2 regions of the Rhizobium sp. BG4 genome follow, and region 1 is predicted to be linked to the other one. Evidence: riboswitches for the same ligand, from Rfam matches in the RefSeq annotation. Region 1 holds a riboswitch; the other holds the start of a gene.

Region 1 (5,306 bases):
GATTGTCAGCAACAGGCATATCACGCCGAGGATCAGCGCAAAGCCATCGGCATCATTGGTTCTGTAGCTTCCCATGCGGCTATAGACTAGCCACGGCAGGGTGATGAAACCATCTGACCCAAAAAGAGCAACGGCGCCGAGATCACCGAGCGACAGCGCCATAGCGAAAGACAGGGCGGTGAGGAACGGCCTGCGCAGCCCCGGCCAATCGATAAGCCGCAGCCGCGCGATGCCGGCGATCCCGAGGCTTGCCGATAGCCGCGCCGTACGGCGCTGATGGACGAGATAGGCCGGTTCGAGCACGCGCATGACGAAGGGCAGCGCCATCAGCATGTTGATCAAGACGACGAGGGCAGGCGCGAAAATTTCTGCATCTCCGAACGGTCGCAGGGTCATGAACCATCCTGTGGCAAGCACGACCGGCGGGGCCAATAGCACCATCGAAGATGCGCCGCCCATCGTGGCGAAGAAGGCGCGGTTGCCACGGCCGGACTGCTTGCTGGTGGCGATGGTCTGGCGGGCGCGGATCAGGGCTGCCGATACCAGCAGCGCCAGTGTGGCGGCGGAGATGGATATACCGAAGCTCATCGCCGCGGCCTGCCAGAAGACGGGTTCGCCAAGCAGTTTCGGCAGGTCGGCTTTCAGGCCGGCGACGACGACCGAGAGAAGTGGCGACAGGAGAAAGGCTGCGACGACGATCAATAGCAGGCTGTCCAATAGCCTCGCTGTGGGCTTCCTGCCATCGAAACGCATTGCTCGTTGGCCCGTCGTCAGCCCCTCGTCAGGGCTCGCTGGCAGGAGCGACATGGCGGCGAGGACGAGGCCGGTCAGCGCGATCTGCAGCAGGGAAAGTGCGACGGCGCGGCCGGGATCGAAATCGAAGCGAAGCGACTGGTAGATCGCCACCTCGACCGTCGTTGCCGCAGGACCGCCGCCGAGCGTCAGCACCAGCGTGAAGCTGGTGGCACAGAGCATGAAGATCAGCCCCGCGATACCGGGGATCAGGCCGCGGATGGCGGGCCATTCGATGAAACGGAAGATGGCGCGCTGACGCATGCCGAGATTGCTCGCCATCAGCCAGTATTCAGAGGGCAGCCGTTCAAGACCGGCAAGCATCAGCCGGCAGGCGAGCGGCAGGTTGAAGAAGACGTGGGCAAGCAGAATGCCGGTCAGGCCATAGATGCTGACGGGTTCGGCGAGGCCGAGTTTCGTCAGCGCGCTGTTGAGCAGGCCCTGCCTGCCCCAGATGCCGATCAGGCCGAGCGCGCCGATCAGGACCGGCAGTCCCATCGGCACCGCCATCAGCCGGATGATCCAGATGCGGCCGGGAAATTGCGGCTGGCGGGCGAGCGACCGCGCGACAGGGATCGCCAGGAAAACCGATAGCAGCGTGGAGAGGACTGCCTGCAGCAGCGTGAAGCGCAGGACGCGGAGGATATAGGGATCGGAAATGATCCCGGCAAAGGCAGCGCCCCCGCCGGAGGCGGCAAGCGAAACGGCAGCGATACCGATGAAAAGCAGGATGGCGGCGAGCGCAATTGCGCCGCCCGCCAATGCATTTCGCCGTTCCGCCGCCGTCTGCAGCATCAGTTCATGCTCATCGCCGCAAGCCACTCGTCGATCCAGGCCTTGCGGTTCTTGGCGACGTCATCCGGCGACATCAGGAAAGTCTTGGAGGGGTTGACGAGCTTGCCGAAAGCATCCGGCAGGGGCGTGGATGTCGCCGAGACCGGCATCATCCAGTTGTTGGTCGGGATCGTGTCCTGGAAGCCGGGGGTGACCATGAACTTCAGGAAGTCGCGGGCAAGATCCTTGTCTGGCGCGTTCTTCAGCAGGCCGGCGACTTCGATCTGGATATAGTGGCCCTCGGAGAAGGCGGCCGCCTGATAGCGGTCGGTGTTTTCAGCGACCATGTGGTAAGCCGGGGACGTCGTATAGGAGAGCACCATCGGCGCCTCGCCCTTGGTGAACAGGCCATAGGCCTCCGACCAGCCGGGCGTGACCGTCAGGATGCGGTTCTTGAGCTTGGCCCAGGCTTCCGGCGCCTTGTCGCCGTAAACGGACTTCACCCAAAGCAGCAGGCCGAGACCCGGCGTAGAGGTGCGCGGATCCTCGATGACGATCTTCTGCGACGGGTCGCCGTCGACCAGTTCCTGCATGCTTTTCGGTGGGTTCTTTACCGTCTGCGTGTCGTAGATGATGGCGAAGTGGCCGTAGTCATAGGGAACGAAGACATCGTCCTTGAAATCGCCGGGTACCTTCAAGGCGCTGGTATCGACGCCGCTGGCGTCAAACAGGCCCGTATCCTTGGCTTCGGTGATCAAGTTGGTGTCGATGCCGAGCACGACGTCGGCCTTCGTCGAGGCGCCCTCGAGCTTGAGGCGTGAGAGAAGGGCGACGCCATCGGCGACGCTCACGAAATTGACGGTGCAGGCGCAGGTCTTCTCGAAGGCTTCCTTCACCTTGGGGCCAGGACCCCATTCGGAGGTGAAGCTTTCGTAGGTATAGACCGTCAGCGTCTTGTCTGCGGCCTGGGCCGGAGCGATGGCCGAGGTAACGGCGAGAAGCGCCGTGGCGAAAATTGCGATCAATGGTTTGCGGCCGGGCATGGCGCGCCTCCTCCTATACAAGTTGTTTCACGGGAAAAGGGCGGTGCCTGGTGTCACGCGCGCATCTAATCCCTCCGCCGGTGTTAACCGGATCAGGTTCCGCGGGTTGGCTTGCAGCCTCTCAGCCAGATGTCCTTTCGGACACAGGCACCCCGTTAGAGCGTTGGCAGATGTATAGCGATGACGGCTTTATGACAAGGGCGAAGCTCGCCCTCATCAGGTCACTCGGCTGCTTCAGCTGCAGCCGCAGAATTCTTTGCCTCGCCGTGGCGCGGCAGCTGTACCGGCTTCAGCAAAAACGCCGCGATCAGGCCGATCAGGGCGAAGGCGCAGGACGTCATGAAGAGCGGCGTGAAGGCTGCCGAATAGGCATCGGCCACCGCCTGGCGGCTGGCTTCCGGCAATGCCGCCATCATCTTCGGCGTCAGCTGTTCGATATCGGCGACACCCGGGATGGAGACGCCGACCTTGGCGAGTTGCGAGCCGATGATCGCGCCGTAGATCGAGATGGCGATCGAGGCGCCGCCCATGCGCGACAGCGTCACCGAACCCGTTGCAGCACCGACGTCACGGGCCGGAGCCGCGTTCTGAACGCCGATGATAGGCACCTGCTGTGCAAGCCCGATGCCGATGCCGTGCAGAGCCATTAGCAGGCCGATGATGGGCAGAGGGGTACCCGCATGAACCTGTGTCAGGAGCGCGAAAGCGATGGCGCTGCAGGAGAGGCTGGCGATGGCGAAGGGCTTGTAGCGGCCGGTGCGCGAGATGGTGCGGCCGGCAAACAACGAACCGCAGACAAGGCCGCCGGTCAGCATGATGAAGAGCAGGCCGGCATGCGAGGGCGAGAGGCCTGTTGTCGTCTGCAGGAAGAGCGCGAAATAGTTGGCCATGCCGATGGCGATCCCGCCGCCAGTAATCGACATGATCAGGAGAAGCGGGAAGGTCGGGTTGCGGAACAGCGACAGCGGTACGATCGGTTCGGCGGCGCGGCGCTCGACGAAGACCCAGGCGATGGCGCAGACAACGCCTGCGGCGATGATGCCAAGGCTCTGCGGCGCAAGGATCGAGCCAAAGAGCTCGCTGCCATCGGCCATCAGCACGATGCTGGTGGTGGTCATCGCCAAGAGCAGGGCACCGGCATAATCGATCTTCGGGCGGCGATGCGGTTTGCGGTAGGGCAGCATCAGCGCCAAGCCGATAAGCACGACGAAACCGATGGGGACGTTGACGAGGAAGATCGAACGCCAGCCGAACAGATCGCTCATCATGCCGCCGAGAACGGGGCCGATGGCGCTGGAGGCCATCAGCACGAGGCTGGAATAGCTTTGGTAGCGGGCACGCTCCCGCGGCTCGAAAAGGTCGGCATTGACGGCGAAGATCGACACCATGATGCCGCCGCCGCCGAGGCCCTGCAGCACGCGGGCGGCAATCAGCGTGTTCATCGAGATGGCCAGACCGCAGACAGCCGAGCCGACGGTGAAGATCGCGATCGCCGTCATCATCACATATTTGCGGCCGAAGAGGTCGCCGAGCTTGCCATAGACGGGCATCACGGCGCTGAGCGACAGGAGATAGGCCGAGCCGATCCAGCCGAAGCGCTCGAGATGGCCGAATTCGCCCACGATCGTCGGCAGCGCCGTCGAGACAATCTGATTGTCCAGCGTTGCCATGAACATCGCGGTCATCAGAAACAGGAAGAGAATAAGCCTGCGGCGGGGATCCGTCACGAGCGGCTGGGAGGCAAGCTGCATATCCATGAAGACAGTTCCGATCTTGATCGCCAATTTATGTGACAAAAGCATATAAATGTCAATGACACTTGAATGACGCAGGCATGTTTCCTTCCCGCAAGCCTTCTGTTATGCTCGCCGCATGAACGAGAAACCCGCCCGAATTCACGAGCTCGATCCCCTGTCGCTGGAAAGCGAAAGCGTCTTGAGCATTGGCCAGAGCATGACCCGCATGAAGCTCATGACGGGCCGCAGGCTGATCGGGCGCCTTGCGATCCAGAGCGTTGCGCCGGATCTCGAACTATCGCATCTCGATGTGCTCGATGCCGTACGCCGCGCGCAGCCGGCTGACGAAGTGACGGTCGGGACGATCGCGGAGATGCTGCGCATCGATCCGTCACGCGCCAGCCGCGTTGTTGCCGACATGGTCAGCCGCAACATTCTTCGCCGCGCGGCATCGCAGGCCGATGCGCGCCGGATCGTCGTGGTAATGACGCCGATCGGCCAGCGGCTGCTTGCTGAAATCCGTGCGCAGAAGATGGCGCTGATCGGCGAAATCCTCGACGGATGGAGCGAAAAGGACGTCGATGCCTTCGCCGCACTCTATGAGCGCTTCATCGACGGCTATGAAAAAGCCTTCGAACGGCGCGACAAGGGTACGCCCGGCTGAACCCTGCCCCTTTCCCTCGACCCCTGCTTTGCGCTATGGGCAATGCCCATGACGGAAACCACCTTCACCATCCTGCTTGGCGGCGAGCTGACGCCGACGGAACGGCTGCGCAGCGCCGTTGCCGGTAGCCGCTTCATCGCGGCCGATGGCGGCATGCGGCATGCGGCCGAGCTCGGCGTCGTGCCGGAGCTCTGGGTGGGCGATTTCGATTCCACGGCGCCTGATCTCGAAGGCGCCTTTCCCGATGTGCCGAAGCAGCCCTACCCGGCCGCCAAAGCCTCGACGGATGGCGAGATC
Region 2 (5,306 bases), on a different replicon from region 1:
GCGGCGGTCTCGTTCTCGACGGTAACGGCCATCGCGGTGCGATGGGCCTCAGCGGTGAAATCGGCTGGGTGCCGATCGCCGACGGCAAGGATGAAAGCACACAGAAGGTGCGCCTGCTCGGCGAGATCTTCTCGCTCTTCTGCCTTTATCAGTTCCTCGCGGAGCATGGCATCAAGGTCAGCGTGCCCCAGGATCTCCTGACGCTCGATGCCCGCGGCAAGCGGCTGGTCTCGCAGTGGCTGAAGGAGATGAGCGCGCATCTTGCGGTCGCCGTCCGCCATGTCGGCATGATCGTCGATCCCGACGCCATCCTGGTCGGCGGCCGGCTGCCGATCCGCATGATCGACGAGCTGCTGCGCTATGTGCATGAGCATCTGGACGCCAGCGACGGCGCCCTGCCCTCGATCCACCGCGCCTCGCTCGGCGAGGATGCCTCGGCGATCGGGGCGGCCGCCATGCCGATGGCCGCGGCGCTGATGCTGGCGTCATCGGATGAGGTTCAACGTACCCGTTCACCGCTGAAATACATGGATCGCCTGAACAATTAGCACGGCCGCTGCGGCGGCGCATGGGAGGATTTTGATGAGGATCGGTTTCTATACGTCGACGTTCAACGACCGGCCGCTTGAAGAAGTGGTGGATTTCGCAGCTTCCGCTGGTTTCGATGCCATCGAGATCGATGTCGGCGGGCACATCAAGACCCCTGACAGGGTAAAGGCCGCCGTCTCGCTTGCCCGCGAGCGCAATCTCTTCGTCTCCTCGATCACCTATTTCGGCAACCAGCTCGACGCCGATAATGCCAAGCGCAAGGATCTGCGCTCGCGCACCGCCGAATTCGCCCAGGCGATCGGCGAAACCGGCGTGCCGGTTTTCGTCATCTTTCCCGGGCGCAACGACGATGCCAGCGACGACGTCAACTATGACGATTTTGCAACCTATGTGAACGGTTTGATCGCCGAGACCGCGTCCAGCGGCCTTACCTTTGCAATCGAGAACTGGCCGGGACCGAAGGACAATTTCGTCGGTACGACGCCAAAGGGTTACGAGGAGCTGTTCAAGCGCATTCCCGACCGGCGTTTCGCGCTCGAATTCGACCCCTCGCATTTTCTGCGGACGGGTATCGATCCCTATCTGGCGCTGGATGCCGTCAAGGATCGCATCGCCATCCTGCATGCCAAGGACACGGCGGTCGATGCGACCGCGCTGCAGGCCGTCGGTTATCACGGCAAGGGTTGGTGGCAGTACAAGCTGCCGGGCCTCGGCTTGCTCGACTGGTCGAGGTTCCTGAAGCAGGCGCGCAGCTACGGCTTCGACGGCACGATTTCCATCGAGCACGAGGACGCCGCCTATGGCTGGCCGGGCAAGGACCTGGAAACTCGCAAGGAGGGCGAACGCGTCGGCCTCGGCTATCTCAGAACCGTCTTGGACAAGCTTTGATCGCAGCCTGGGGAGGACGATAATGGCTCATGTTTCAGTCAATAATGCTCGCAAGGACTACGGCGCGTTCAAGGCCATCAAGGGTGTCTCGGTCGATATCCGCGACGGCGAATTCGTCGTCCTCGTCGGACCGTCCGGCTGCGGAAAGTCGACGCTGCTCAGAATGATCGCCGGGCTTGAAGGCATCACGTCGGGCGAGATCCAGATCGGCAAGCATGTCGTCAACGAGCTAGCGCCGAAGGACCGGGACATCGCCATGGTGTTCCAGAACTACGCGCTCTATCCGCATATGACGGTCGCCAAGAACATGGGATTTTCGCTGCGGCTGAAGCGTATGCCGCGGGCGGAGATCGACAAGCGGGTCGGCAATGCCGCAAAGATCCTCGGCCTCGAAAGCCTGCTCGAACGCTATCCGAAGCAGCTCTCCGGCGGCCAGCGCCAGCGCGTTGCCATGGGCCGGGCGATCGTGCGCGATCCCGCCGTCTTCCTGTTCGACGAGCCGCTCTCAAATCTCGACGCCAAGCTTCGCGTGCAGATGCGCTCCGAGATCAAGGAACTGCACCAGCGGCTGCAGACGACAACGATCTACGTCACCCACGACCAGATCGAAGCGATGACCATGGCCGACAAGATCGTCGTCATGAGGGATGGCCGCATCGAGCAGTCAGGCTCGCCGCTCGACCTCTATGACCGGCCGAACAATCTCTTCGTCGCCGGCTTCATCGGCTCGCCCGCGATGAACTTCATCAAGGGCAGCATGACGGATACGGGCTTCCGCACCGAGGATGGCATTACCCTGCCGAGCGACCGTCGGCCTGCTGACGCGGTGACCTACGGGATCCGCCCGGAGCATTTGCAACTCGACCCAATGGCATCGAGATCACCACCGTCGTCGTCGAGCCCACCGGATCGGAAACACTGGTGATTGCGCGGCTCGGCGCGCAGACGATCAGCTGCGTCTTCCGCGAGCGGATCAGGGCTGCACCCGGCGATGTCCTGAAGGTGGCGCCCATTCACGATGCCGTACATCTCTTCGGCGCCGATGAGCAGCGCATCGCCAGTGGGGAAGCCCGGCTTAACTGATAGGGCGTGACAAGCCGCCGATAATTTGCGATGACCGTGGTGTTGAGAGACAGGGGCGTTCGCCGAAAGGCGGGCTGAGAAGTACCCTTCGAACCTGAACCAGATAATGCTGGCGGAGGGAGTCGCTCGAGGCCCTTCGCTTCCATGTGCCTGGCCTCCCGCGTCTTGCCCCGCCCCAAAAGGGACGCAAGATGACGACTTCGAGATCACCCGGGCAATTGCTGACCGCGCTGCGCGCCGCGCCGCCACTCGTTCAATGCATTACCAACTATGTCGCGATGAATATCGCCGCCAATGTCGTGCTGGCCGCGGGCGCCTCGCCCGCCATGGTCCATGCCGAAGAGGAAGCCGGTGAATTCGCCGCATTCTCCGGTGCACTGACCATCAATATCGGCACGCTCTCGCCCGCCTGGGTCAGCGGCATGAAACAGGCGGCGAAGGCTGCCGCGCGCAACGGCAAGCCATGGGTTCTCGACCCCGTGGCGCATTACGCCACCGGCTTCCGCCGCGAAAGCGTCGCGGCACTTCTCCACCTCAACCGGCGATCATCCGCGGCAATGCATCCGAAATCATCGCGCTGGCCGGCAGCGAAAGCCGTGGCCAGGGCGTCGACAGCCGCGATCCCGTCGAGCAGGCGGAAGGTGCTGCCCGCAGCATCGCGGCGCAATATGGCGCCGTTGTCGCGGTCACCGGCCCGGTCGACTTCGTCACCGACGGCACCCGCGCCGTTCGCATTTCCGGCGGTTCGCCGCTGATGCCGCAGATCACCGCGCTCGGCTGCTCGCTGACCTGCCTGACCGGCGCGTTTGCCGCGGTCGCCTCTGACGAGACCTTCGATGCGACGGTTGCCGCTCTCGCAATGTTTGCCGTCGCCGGCGAACAGGCGGCACAGGAAGCCAAGGGGCCCGGATCCTTCTCCTGGCGTTTCCTCGATGCGCTTGCCGCGCTCGATGGTCCGGCACTCGACGCCGCAGCAAGGATCAGCCAGGCGTGAAGAGCTTCGACCTCTCCCTTTATCTCGTCCTCGACCCGGAGCTCTGCTCCGGGTACGGGCTTGCCGAAACAACCCGCGCAGCCGTTGCAGGTGGAGCGACCATCGTGCAGCTGCGCGACAAGACGGCGACTACCCGGCAGATGATCGAGACGGGCCGGGCACTGCAGCGGGTCCTGTCAGGAAGCGGAGCACTGCTTGTCGTCAACGACGATGTGGAAGCGGCAATCGCGCTCAACGCCGATGGGCTGCATATCGGCCAGGAGGACCTCGGCGCCGCCGAGGCGCGCCGCCGCATCGGCCCTGATATGATCCTCGGCCTCTCGGTCGAGACGCATGCGCTTGCCGCAGCCGTCGATCCCGCCATCGTCGACTATGCGGGGATCGGCCCCGTTTTCGCGACGGCGACCAAGCCGGATCACAAGCAACCGATCGGCATCGCAGGTCTGGCGGAGCTGGTTCGTGTCTGCCCGGTTCGCTCGGTGGCAATCGGCGGCCTGAAGGCGGAACATGTGGAGCCAGTGCTCGCAACGGGCACGGAAGGGCTTGCGGTCGTCTCGGCGATCTGTGGCCAGCCGGATCCGCAAGCGGCGACGGCTGCAATCGCCGAACGCATCAGAAAGGCAGGACAATGATCCGCAACGTTCTCTCGATCGCCGGCTCCGACCCATCGGGCGGCGCCGGCATCCAGGCCGACCTCAAGGCATTCTCGGCCCGCGGCACATACGGCATGGCCGTGCTGACGGCCCTGACTGCGCAGAACACCACCGGCGTTTCCGCAGTGCAGACCGTCTCTCCGGATTTCGTCGCCGAGCAGATCCGCATGGTCTTCGCCGACGTGCGTGTCGATGCCGTCAAGATCGGTATGATCGCCAATGCCGGGATTGCCGAGGCGATTGCCGATGCGCTGCATCCGCATCGCGGCATCCCGCTGGTGCTCGACCCGGTGATGATCGCCAAGGGCGGCGCCGCCCTCCTCGATATCGCCGCGATCGGCGCGCTCACCGACCGCCTTCTGCCGCTGGCAACGATGCTGACGCCGAACCTGCCCGAAGCGGCGGCGCTGCTCGGCGAGGATCATGCCCAAGACCGCGATGCCATGCAGCAGCAGGCGCGCAAACTGCTGGATCGCGGACCGCGCATGGTACTGTTGAAAGGCGGCCATCTCGGCGGCACTGACAGCCCCGATGTGCTGGCAAGCGCCGGCCATATTACCTGGTTCGAGGCTCCAAGGGTTCCGACGAAGAACACACACGGCACCGGCTGTACGCTGTCGAGCGCCTTGGCGGCCGAGCTTGCAAAGGGCAAGACGCCGGAGGCAGCGGTCGCGATCGCCAAGCGCTATCTCGCCGATGCCGTTGCGGCTGCAGAAACGCTCACCGTCGGTTCCGGCCATGGCCCGGTCCAGCATTTCCACGCGCTCTGGGACAAGGCCGATCTCTGAGGTTCAGACCTTCGGCTTCTTGTTCTGCGGATAGATCGTCTCGCCCTTCGCCAGCATCTCGACGAAGGCCGCGATCTTCCGCTCGCGGCCCGCGGGCGTCTTCATATTGTGCACGCGGAAGGCGAGCGCGAAGCGGTTTTGCGCGCTGAGCGCCGCAAGCATCGCCTTGGCCTTGGGATCGGCGTCGATCGCCGTCTGCAGATCGTCGGGGATTTTCAGGTCCTTGCCGCTGCCATAGGCCCGGTCCCACCGGCCATCCGCTTTCGCGGCATCGACCTCGCGAAGGCCGTGCTCGGTCATCCTGCCCTCGTCGACGAGGCGGGCGACATTGTTGACGTTGATCTGGCTCCA

The links. Region 1 has a riboswitch for thiamine pyrophosphate ahead of thiB (thiamine ABC transporter substrate binding subunit). Riboswitches for the same ligand answer to the same signal wherever they lie in the genome.
Region 2: linked by a shared signal. The riboswitch ahead of thiM (hydroxyethylthiazole kinase) and the one ahead of thiB (thiamine ABC transporter substrate binding subunit) in region 1 are both predicted to bind thiamine pyrophosphate.

What each region holds. Positions count from the first base shown of each region.
Region 1 is NZ_CP044125.1:1,956,141-1,961,446, forward strand. Features, by position in the region: gene thiP (thiamine/thiamine pyrophosphate ABC transporter permease ThiP) at 1-1,587, opposite strand, end outside; gene thiB (thiamine ABC transporter substrate binding subunit) at 1,587-2,609, opposite strand; TPP riboswitch at 2,662-2,774, opposite strand; gene F2982_RS10030 (MDR family MFS transporter) at 2,831-4,366, opposite strand; gene F2982_RS10035 (MarR family transcriptional regulator) at 4,482-5,009, shown strand; gene F2982_RS10040 (thiamine diphosphokinase) at 5,052-5,306, shown strand, end outside.
Region 2 is NZ_CP044126.1:558,369-563,674, forward strand. Features, by position in the region: gene F2982_RS22680 (ROK family transcriptional regulator) at 1-548, shown strand, start outside; gene F2982_RS22685 (sugar phosphate isomerase/epimerase) at 583-1,437, shown strand; partial or broken gene ugpC (sn-glycerol-3-phosphate ABC transporter ATP-binding protein UgpC) at 1,460-2,520, shown strand; TPP riboswitch at 2,562-2,658, shown strand; partial or broken gene thiM (hydroxyethylthiazole kinase) at 2,712-3,514, shown strand; gene thiE (thiamine phosphate synthase) at 3,511-4,146, shown strand; gene thiD (bifunctional hydroxymethylpyrimidine kinase/phosphomethylpyrimidine kinase) at 4,143-4,955, shown strand; gene F2982_RS22710 (YdeI/OmpD-associated family protein) at 4,959-5,306, opposite strand, start outside.